4 regions of the Shewanella colwelliana genome follow, and region 4 is predicted to be linked to each of the others. Evidence: predicted binding sites of a transcription regulator. Region 4 holds the regulator's gene; each other region holds the start of a gene.
What was found. The regulator sigma-54, encoded in region 4, starts transcription at its own class of promoters, with help from an activator protein. The targets are predictions, from matches to a motif close to GTTGGCACGNNNNTNGNNT.
Positions count from the first base shown of each region.

Region 1 (2,204 bases), on a different contig from region 4:
TCTGCTAACACTCGATAGCCAACCTCAATATGCATCTGCTTGCCCTAGGTAACAGATTATCTTGAGTATGAGAGTCTGTATAGCGCAAACGTGCAAGCAAGTTAATGTGGCCCTCCCCTGCTCGCTTTGAAGCAGATAGGTATTGGAGCATGATCCAGCTACTCTTTTTAAAAAATTGTCAGTGATTATACCAATCCCCTCCACTAATTGCGGTAGAATGTGGGCTCGTTTTGATTAACACATTTAGGTTTCCGTGGTCGAAAAAGCAAGCTTCTCATCCTCTTTTTATCATCCAAAGTACTGGCTTATCTGGCTAGGCGTGGCCATTATGCGGTTAAGCCAGTTGTTACCTTTACGCCAACAGATGCGCCTAGGAAAAGCCATTGGCCGATTGGCCATGAAGCTTGTCAAAGGTAGAGTTAACACGGCCAAGCGTAATATTGAATTGTGTTTTCCACAGATGTCGGCAGCAGACCAAGCAGTACTGCTCACCCAAAACTTTGAAGAAACGGGTAAAGCTATTTTCGATATTGCCAACGCTTGGTGGTGGCCAGATAGCAAAGTACAGCAGCACATGACCATTAAAGGACAAGCCCATGTAGAGCAGACCTTAGCCGCCGGCCAAGGTGTCATCCTATTTGCGGTGCACTGTCTTCCTCTTGAGATGGGGGCACGTATTTTTGGCCAATTCCAACCCGGTATTGGTGTCTATCGGCCCCATAATAATCCGTTGATGGAGTATCTGCAGGTCAATGGGCGCTTACGTTCTAACAAAGGCTTAGTCGCTAAACGCGATATCCGTCAAATGGTGCGCAGCTTAAGAAGCCCTGATGTAATTTGGTATACCGCAGACCAAGACTTTGGCCGCTCGAGTGCGGTATTTATTCCTTTTTTCGCCGTCCCCGATGCCGCCACGATAACCGGTGCCACGACACTCGCCAAACTGGGTAAAGCCAAAGTGCTCCCCTTTGCCGTCGTCCGCAACGATGATGATAACGGCTACAGCATTGAAATACAGGCGCCATTGGACGATTTCCCCGGTGAGAATGAGCTTGAAGACGCCAAACGTGGTAATCAAATCGTCGAATCAATCATTGATCGTAATCGCGCCCAATATATGTGGTTACATCGCCGTTTCAAAACTCGACCAAATAAAGACGACCCCTCTTTATATCAGTAACCCCTGCACTCGATGGCAGTGATATAGCGCACTGTCATTAAGACACCCCAATGTCATATTGACTACTTACACTGAGTGTCATAATGACAGTAATAGCGTAAATAAAAAACACTAAACCACATAAAAACAATAAGATACAAAGCTGGCACAGCTAGTGCTATATCAGTGCAACTTATACTAAAATATATTGCGCTGAGAGGTTTTATGAGCAAGCAACGGCTAACTGCAATAGCACTGATAGTGGTACTTATTGCATCCTTCACGGTACTGCTAAGTATTGGCAGTGAGATCTATCGAGAAAAGCCCCCGATTCCCACCGCCTTTGTTAATGAACAAGGCAGCCCTATCTTCACCAAAAATGATATTGAACAAGGTCAACTGGTCTGGCGTTCAATGGGTGGCCATCAGTTGGGTTCAATTTGGGGACACGGTTCCTACGTTGCACCAGACTGGACTGCAGATTGGCTGCATAAAGAAGCACAAGCTTGGTTAGATATCACAGCTAAAGCACGCCACAACTTGCCCTTCAATGAACTCAACTCTCAAGTTCAAGCTGCACTGGAGCAAGCATTACGCGAGGATATTCGCGCCAACAGTGTCGTCACCGATCCCCAAGGCAACAGTGTCATTACCCTGTCAGCTACCCGTATTCAGGCGATCGGTCAGGTCGTCGAACACTATCTGGCATTATTTGGTGATGACCCTAAATTGTCAGTGCTCAGAGAGCAGTATGCAATGAAAGAGGGCACTGTGCCGGATCTCGCTAGACGAGAAAAGCTTAATGCCTTCCTATTTTGGGGCGCTTGGGCAGCCGTCACAGAGCGCCAAGGAGAGTCCTACACCTACACTAATAACTGGCCTTATGATCCACAGATCGGTAATACACCAACTTCTGATAACATCGTGTGGTCAATCTTAAGTATTATTACCCTGATTGCCGGTATTGGCGGCTTAGTTTGGCATCATGCAAGTGGCAAACATGAGAGTCTACCTCAGCCTGCAGAACAAGATCCCTTATTTCTCA
Region 1 is NZ_MCBT01000013.1:29,213-31,416, forward strand. Features, by position in the region: gene BEL05_RS04745 (hypothetical protein) at 1-35, opposite strand, end outside; gene BEL05_RS04750 (LpxL/LpxP family Kdo(2)-lipid IV(A) lauroyl/palmitoleoyl acyltransferase) at 254-1,180, shown strand; gene BEL05_RS04755 (nitric-oxide reductase large subunit) at 1,385-2,204, shown strand, end outside.
Region 1: the regulator sigma-54 is predicted to act here: its motif matches at 1,322-1,340, upstream of BEL05_RS04755 (nitric-oxide reductase large subunit).

Region 2 (2,204 bases), on a different contig from region 4:
TTAAAAGGGTTGATCATTAGACATGAAGGAAAAAAATGGATAGAACATTACCAGAACTGACTAACTTGTTTGCACAACTTGGGCTAGCTAACCATCCGCAAGCGATTGCACAATTTATTAGTCAACACAGAATCAGCGCAAATATACATATTACACAGGCTAGCTTTTGGAATGAGGCACAGCGCCATTTTCTGCAAGAAGCGCATGAACAAGATGCTCAATGGACCGAAATTATCGATCAGCTAGATGCGCAATTAAGAGACTAATAACAATGAGCTTAGGAAGACGCTGCCGCTAATTGAACATCCTATCCTTGGTCATTCAATATAGCGGCTCAGTGAATTACATCGCGGCGTAGGCTTTAGGACCCCAACCTACAACAGCGTTGTTGGTTAGTACCACTGGCGTACACTCATCTTTGGTGGTGGTGCCATCGCCTCGAACTCTTTGAGTGCGATAATAGAGCACATATATCTCTTTATCTTGCTTAACATAGGCCTCATTAAAATCTGCAGTACCCATTAATGCCATCACCTGCTCACGACTCATTCCCATGGTTAGCTTGGCTATATTTGCACGATTTTGATCTTGTACACGCTCCCAAGAATCAGTGTTACTCCACTGCCCCTCTCCTTCACCGATGTTTAATACACAGCCTGAAAGACCTATACTAGCAACACTAACTAATACTAAGCTTAATAATTTTGTTTTCACTTTAACTTCCTGTTTATCTATTATACCTAGCAGCGTTAAAGCAAAGCTTGTGCCAAACAGTTATCGCATTGTTTTATATAGACTTAGCTTATCTATTATTAGGTGTGGTTTAAATATATTGCTAATTAGTGAGGAAATTTACTAACTATGAGTCCCATCGAACAGGTCCTTGCTGCGGCTAAGTCAATCGCCTCGTCAGGCAAGACTCCGAGCCTAGCGCTGATAAAATCTCGCCTAGGTAAACAGCTCCCAATGCCAATATTGGTACAGGGATTACAACGCTTTAAAGCGCTATCTAAAGAAGAGGTTGCCGCGCTGGTATTTGACTCCACAAATGTAGCGAATCAGGAAACTGAACAACCGACACCGCACTCTATCGCAACCTTGGTAACGCAAGTAACAGCGTTGCAGTTACAACAGCAGCAACTTATTGCGCGTATCGAAATGTTGGAAACAGCGCTAAACAACCGAGATAACCATTAATGCACGTCATTGAATTAAGATTTGAATGCTTCGATAACACCACTATCTCCGCTGCGGAGCAGGCAATAAACGGCTTACTTGAAGCCTATCGCGCTAATGGTCAAGTACTAGGGAGAGAATTTGCGGTCGCCTTTAACGATGGTGAATTTAAAGTGCGTCTACTGATGCCAGAAAAGAGCAGTTTAGCCAAACGCTATAATAGTCCATGGGTTGAACGTGCTTTGCAGAGTTTAACCGATGCTAAACTACTGCACCCGAGAGAGAAATATATTGGCCAAGATATTAATTCTGAAGTCAGCAGTACAGAACCTGCCAGTTGGCAACTGCTATACACTAGCTATGTTCACATGTGTTCACCACTGCGAAATGGCGATACGTTACAACCTATTCCACTTTACAAAATCCCAGCCACTTTTAATGGTGATCACAAACGCGTGATAAAATGGCAAACTGAGTGGCAGGCCTGTGATGAGCTGCAAATGGCGGCCGCAACTCAAGCAGAGTTTGCGGCACTGGCAGAGTTAACCCTTTGTGATAGCGATCTATTTCGCAGAGGTTGGGACCTACGTGGGCGAATTGAATATCTGACTAAAATCCCAACCTATTACTACCTATACCGCGTTGGTGGTGAAAGCTTAGCCCATGAAAAGGCGCGTTCATGCCCTAAATGCGGCAATAATGAATGGCTACTTGAGGAGCCATTACTTGAGCTGTTTCACTTTCGCTGCGACGACTGCCGCATCGTGTCAAATATCTCTTGGGATCACCTATAACTCGCAGGGCTAACGCTTACCCAGTAGATTTTGCCACATTATTTTAAAGCGTTGCCAAATGCCTGGGTGGTCTATGCTTGCCATAGACTCCTCCACCACTAATTGCGGCGGGCAAACGCGCGGTGTCAACACGCTGATAAATGCATCAAGCGTGTCGGCAAGCTTTATTTGTGGCTCATCTCCGGGGATCTCAATCCAGACCGAACCATCCTCATTATTGACGACTAACATCTG
Region 2 is NZ_MCBT01000011.1:55,876-58,079, forward strand. Features, by position in the region: gene BEL05_RS03910 (DUF2789 family protein) at 36-266, shown strand; gene BEL05_RS03915 (DUF3192 domain-containing protein) at 343-714, opposite strand; gene BEL05_RS03920 (hypothetical protein) at 862-1,197, shown strand; gene BEL05_RS03925 (Zn-ribbon-containing protein) at 1,197-1,970, shown strand; gene syd (SecY-interacting protein) at 1,980-2,204, opposite strand, start outside.
Region 2: the regulator sigma-54 is predicted to act here: its motif matches at 753-771, upstream of BEL05_RS03915 (DUF3192 domain-containing protein).

Region 3 (2,204 bases), on a different contig from region 4:
GTGTTGGTCAAGGGTCGATTACCGCTTTTTATACGGTGTTAACCGAAGGGGATGACTTGCAAGATCCTATTGCGGATGCAGCACGCGCGATTTTAGATGGTCATATCGTGCTATCAAGGACACTCGCTGATTCTGGGCACTATCCTGCTATTGACGTCGAGGCATCAATCAGTCGTGTAGCACCTATGGTTATTAGTGAGGCCCACCTTGAAGCAACACGCAGAGTGAAGCAGATGTACTCTGTTTTCCAGCAAAATCGCGATCTAATCTCTATCGGAGCATATACCCAAGGCAGTGATCCACGTATTGACAATGCCATTAGATTGCAGCCTGCAATGAACGCATTTTTACGTCAAACGATGAAAGAAGCGATCTCATTCGATAGCAGCGCTTTGATGCTTGGGCAGTTAAGTGCGCAATGCCAAGTCTGATGACACACACTATTTTAGATAAGAAGTGGATGTAATGGCTAAACATGATCCCTTAGATACGGTATTAAAACTGGCTTTAGAGGCAGAAGAAAAAGCGGCATTGCAACTGAAGTCGGTTCAAATCACGCTTAAAAAGTGCTTGGATCAACAGCAGGCGTTGCAAAACTATCGCCTTGACTATATGAAGCAGATGGAGCAACAACAAGGTAGCGTGATCTCGGCCAGCAACTATCATCAGTTTCATCAATTTATTCGGCAGATTGATGACGCAATCTCTCAACAGGTCATTGCTGTGTCACAAGCTGAAGTGCAAAAAAGTCATAGTCAGCAAAATTGGCAAGCTAAGCAGCAGAAACGTAAAGCCGTTGAGCTACTGCTAGAGCACAAAGCGGAGCAAAGAGCGTTGCTAGCGCGAAAGCAAGAGCAGAAAATGACTGATGAATTTGCGTCTCAGCAGTTTTTTAGGCAGCCACGTCGTTAGTCTGTGCCTGCAACTCACTGATCACTCCCCATAAAAAACATAACTACCATACACTTGGCATTTTTTTTGCTTTAATTTGTAATATTAGTTAGGACTCATAGCAGTTAATTGACGCTTGCTGCCAGAATTGAAGTTGAGGCTCGTCGTCTCAATCGGGGTTGGAGGAAATATGCCACAAATGACCAATGTACTATTAGCCAATGTGGACGTTACTGGTGATAAAGTATCACGAGTGTCTGCTAGCTCGGCGGCTAAAGGCACTGAAAATAGTGAGTTTTCTATCGCCTTGGAACAAGCATCGGTGAATACGAAACAAGAGGCTGCATCCTCAGGTAATGCTGAGCCAATGCCTGCTACCCATACCTCCTTTGACACTGAAGTTGAGCCCAAAGAGGCTAAAAATAGCGATGAGGTGTCTCATGTATTGGCGCAAATTAACCTGGCGACACAATTAGCTGAGGAAGAGACGCTTGCCGTTGGCGGCGCAAATTTGCCGCTTCCAGTGGGGGAGATGTCTAATATCGCTAATTTGCAAGATGTTGATAACACCGCGGAAGCGACTTCAGTGGTAGAAGTCATTAGTGATAAAGTGAATACAGAGCTTAATTCCAGCTTGATTAGTGATAGCGATGACAATGCGGTGCTTGCTCCAGCCGTATCAGATAGTGATGACAATGTGGCGCTTGGGGAGCAAGAGATTGAGTTGCAACTTAACCAACTGACATCATCGCAAATTAACAGCTTAGTCACCCAAAGTGGCTTATCTGAGCAGCAATTGTCTGCGCTACCGCCACAAGCACTCAATGAGATACTTATTGCGATAGAAAGCGATGACCCTTTAAAGCTGCAACAAGCTGTCACGGAAGCTAAGGGAATTCTCGGTCTATTAGCAACTGCAGACCTTAACGGTGCAGAGACAACTATTGCCAATTCGGGTAAGCATGGTGCAGAAGTCGCCCCTGTAACGGTGAACCCAAATAGCAAAGTTGATGTGAATGCAATGGTGAATAGCGAGAATAAACCGACCATGACGGAGGGGAAATCATCAGTATTACCATCGTCAGAGTCGCTTTCTGAACGTGGTAGTATTTTAGGTGAAGCTAAACAAAAAGACACTGAAAGCCAGTATATTAAGGTAGCAAAAACTGAGGTGAACCAAGGGAATGTGCCAACGGTGGATCTTAAGCAGGCTAAACTTGAAGTCACAATGCAAAAGATCCTTGTTTCCCAGCCAGCTGGACAAGAGTTCGCCGATACCTCCAGTAGTGAATCAAAGTTAGCCTCAGCAACGT
Region 3 is NZ_MCBT01000018.1:128,312-130,515, reverse strand. Features, by position in the region: gene fliI (flagellar protein export ATPase FliI) at 1-431, shown strand, start outside; gene fliJ (flagellar export protein FliJ) at 466-912, shown strand; gene BEL05_RS07280 (flagellar hook-length control protein FliK) at 1,082-2,204, shown strand, end outside.
Region 3: the regulator sigma-54 is predicted to act here: its motif matches at 966-984, upstream of BEL05_RS07280 (flagellar hook-length control protein FliK).

Region 4 (2,204 bases):
GCGAAGAGCAACTAGAGCACCTGCTTGAAGAGTTTCATATTACCCATATCAGAGACAGCTTAGGCATGGCCCTTTCTGGAGGCGAACGTCGCCGAGTTGAAATTGCACGCGCTCTGGCCGCTAACCCTAAATTTATTTTGCTAGATGAGCCGTTTGCGGGGGTTGACCCAATCTCGGTTATCGACATCAAAAAAATCATTGAACAGCTCAAAAACCGTGGACTGGGTGTGTTAATCACCGACCATAATGTACGAGAAACATTAGACGTGTGTGAAAAGGCCTATATCGTTAGCCATGGCAACTTAATCGCTGAAGGCACACCTGCAGAGATCTTGGATAACCAACAAGTGCGAGCGGTGTACTTAGGCGAACAATTCAAGCTATAGTTAATTTAGAAGCGCTATAACAAAGCGTATCTCCTTGACCAAAGCGGAGTATGGGTTACCCGCTTACCTCAAGGAATAATCAAGCTTTCTCATTTAAAAAATTAAAATCAAGGGAATAGCAGTACGATGAAAGCGTCACTTCAGCTCAAAATGGGTCAGCATTTAACCATGACTCCACAGTTACAGCAGGCGATTCGTCTGTTGCAATTGTCGTCACTGGAACTGCAACAAGAGATCCAACAAGCATTAGAATCTAATCCGTTACTCGAGTTAGATGAAGAGCAAGAGGGTGCCAACACCGAATCACAGCAAGATGACGGCGATAACTTTGATACTAACTACGATAACAAGATTGAAGTTGATTCCAGCCAAGATAATTCGAGTTTAGAGACGTCTGACGCCCTGACTCAAGATTCCATGCCCGATGAGTTGCCCGTAGATACCACTTGGGATGAGATGTATACCGCTTCCCCCAACTCAAGTTCTGGCGCAATGCGTGATGACGATATGCCTTTCCAAGGTGAAACTACCGAGGGCCTCTACGAACACTTAGAGTGGCAAAAAAATCTCACCCCTTTTTCAGACAATGACTTGGCCATCGCCACCGCAATTATTGACGCTATTGATGAGCGTGGATATCTCACCCAAAACTGTGATGATATTCTTGAAGCTATGGGCGACCCTGAAATAGAGCTCGATGAAGTTGAAGCAGTTTTAAAACGTGTGCAACACTTCGACCCCATAGGCGTAGCCGCTAGGGACTTAAGTGAATGCCTCACGATTCAGCTAACACAATACAGTAATGACACGCCACACATCGACAATGCAAGAATGCTTATCAGCGAACACTTAGACCTGATCGCAGGGCGTGATTTCCGCTTATTGATGCGCAAAACTAAGCTAAAAGAAGATGATCTGCGTGATGCAATTGCGCTGATTCAGACTCTGAATCCACGCCCAGGATTAGCCATTACAGCCAGTCGTGATGAGTACGTGATCCCAGATGTTACAGTGACCAAGAAAAAAGGCCGCTGGGTGGTTGAGCTAAATCCAGATAGTATGCCTAAAATTAATGTTAACCAGCATTATGCGGCAATGGCACGAAGTACCAAGAGCCAAGCTGACGGACAATTTATCCGTGGTCACCTTCAAGAAGCAAAGTGGTTTTTAAAGAGTCTAGAAAGCCGTAACGACACACTACTTAAAGTCACCAACTGCATCGTTGATTTCCAACAGGGTTTCTTTGAATTTGGTGAAGAAGCGATGAAGCCCATGGTGCTCAATGATATCGCCGAAGCGGTTGAAATGCATGAATCCACTATCTCGCGTGTGACCACCCAAAAATATATGCACACCCCACGCGGTATTTTTGAACTAAAATATTTCTTCTCCAGCCACGTTGGTACCGATGATGGTGGAGAATGCTCATCAACAGCGATACGCGCCTTTATTAAGAAGCTTGTTGCTGCTGAAAACCAGAAGAAACCATTAAGCGATAGCAAAATGGCACAATTATTGGCTGAACAAGGGATTAAGGTCGCTCGACGCACCATTGCTAAGTATCGAGAGGCGATGTTGATCCCGCCGTCGAATCAGCGCAAAAGTTTATAATCAACAACTGGAAACCGGAGGAGTAAATTTATGCAAATAAACCTGACTGGGCACCACATCGAGATAACCCAATCTCTACGGAACTATGTTGAAGAAAAATTTACAAAACTTGAACGACATTTCGATCAGATCAATAATGTCCACGTTGTATTAAATGTCGAAAAAATGCAGCAAAAAGTTGAAGCTAAGTTACGTCTCCGTGGTGGA
Region 4 is NZ_MCBT01000043.1:126,725-128,928, forward strand. Features, by position in the region: gene lptB (LPS export ABC transporter ATP-binding protein) at 1-386, shown strand, start outside; gene BEL05_RS13600 (RNA polymerase factor sigma-54) at 513-1,997, shown strand; gene hpf (ribosome hibernation promoting factor) at 2,028-2,204, shown strand, end outside.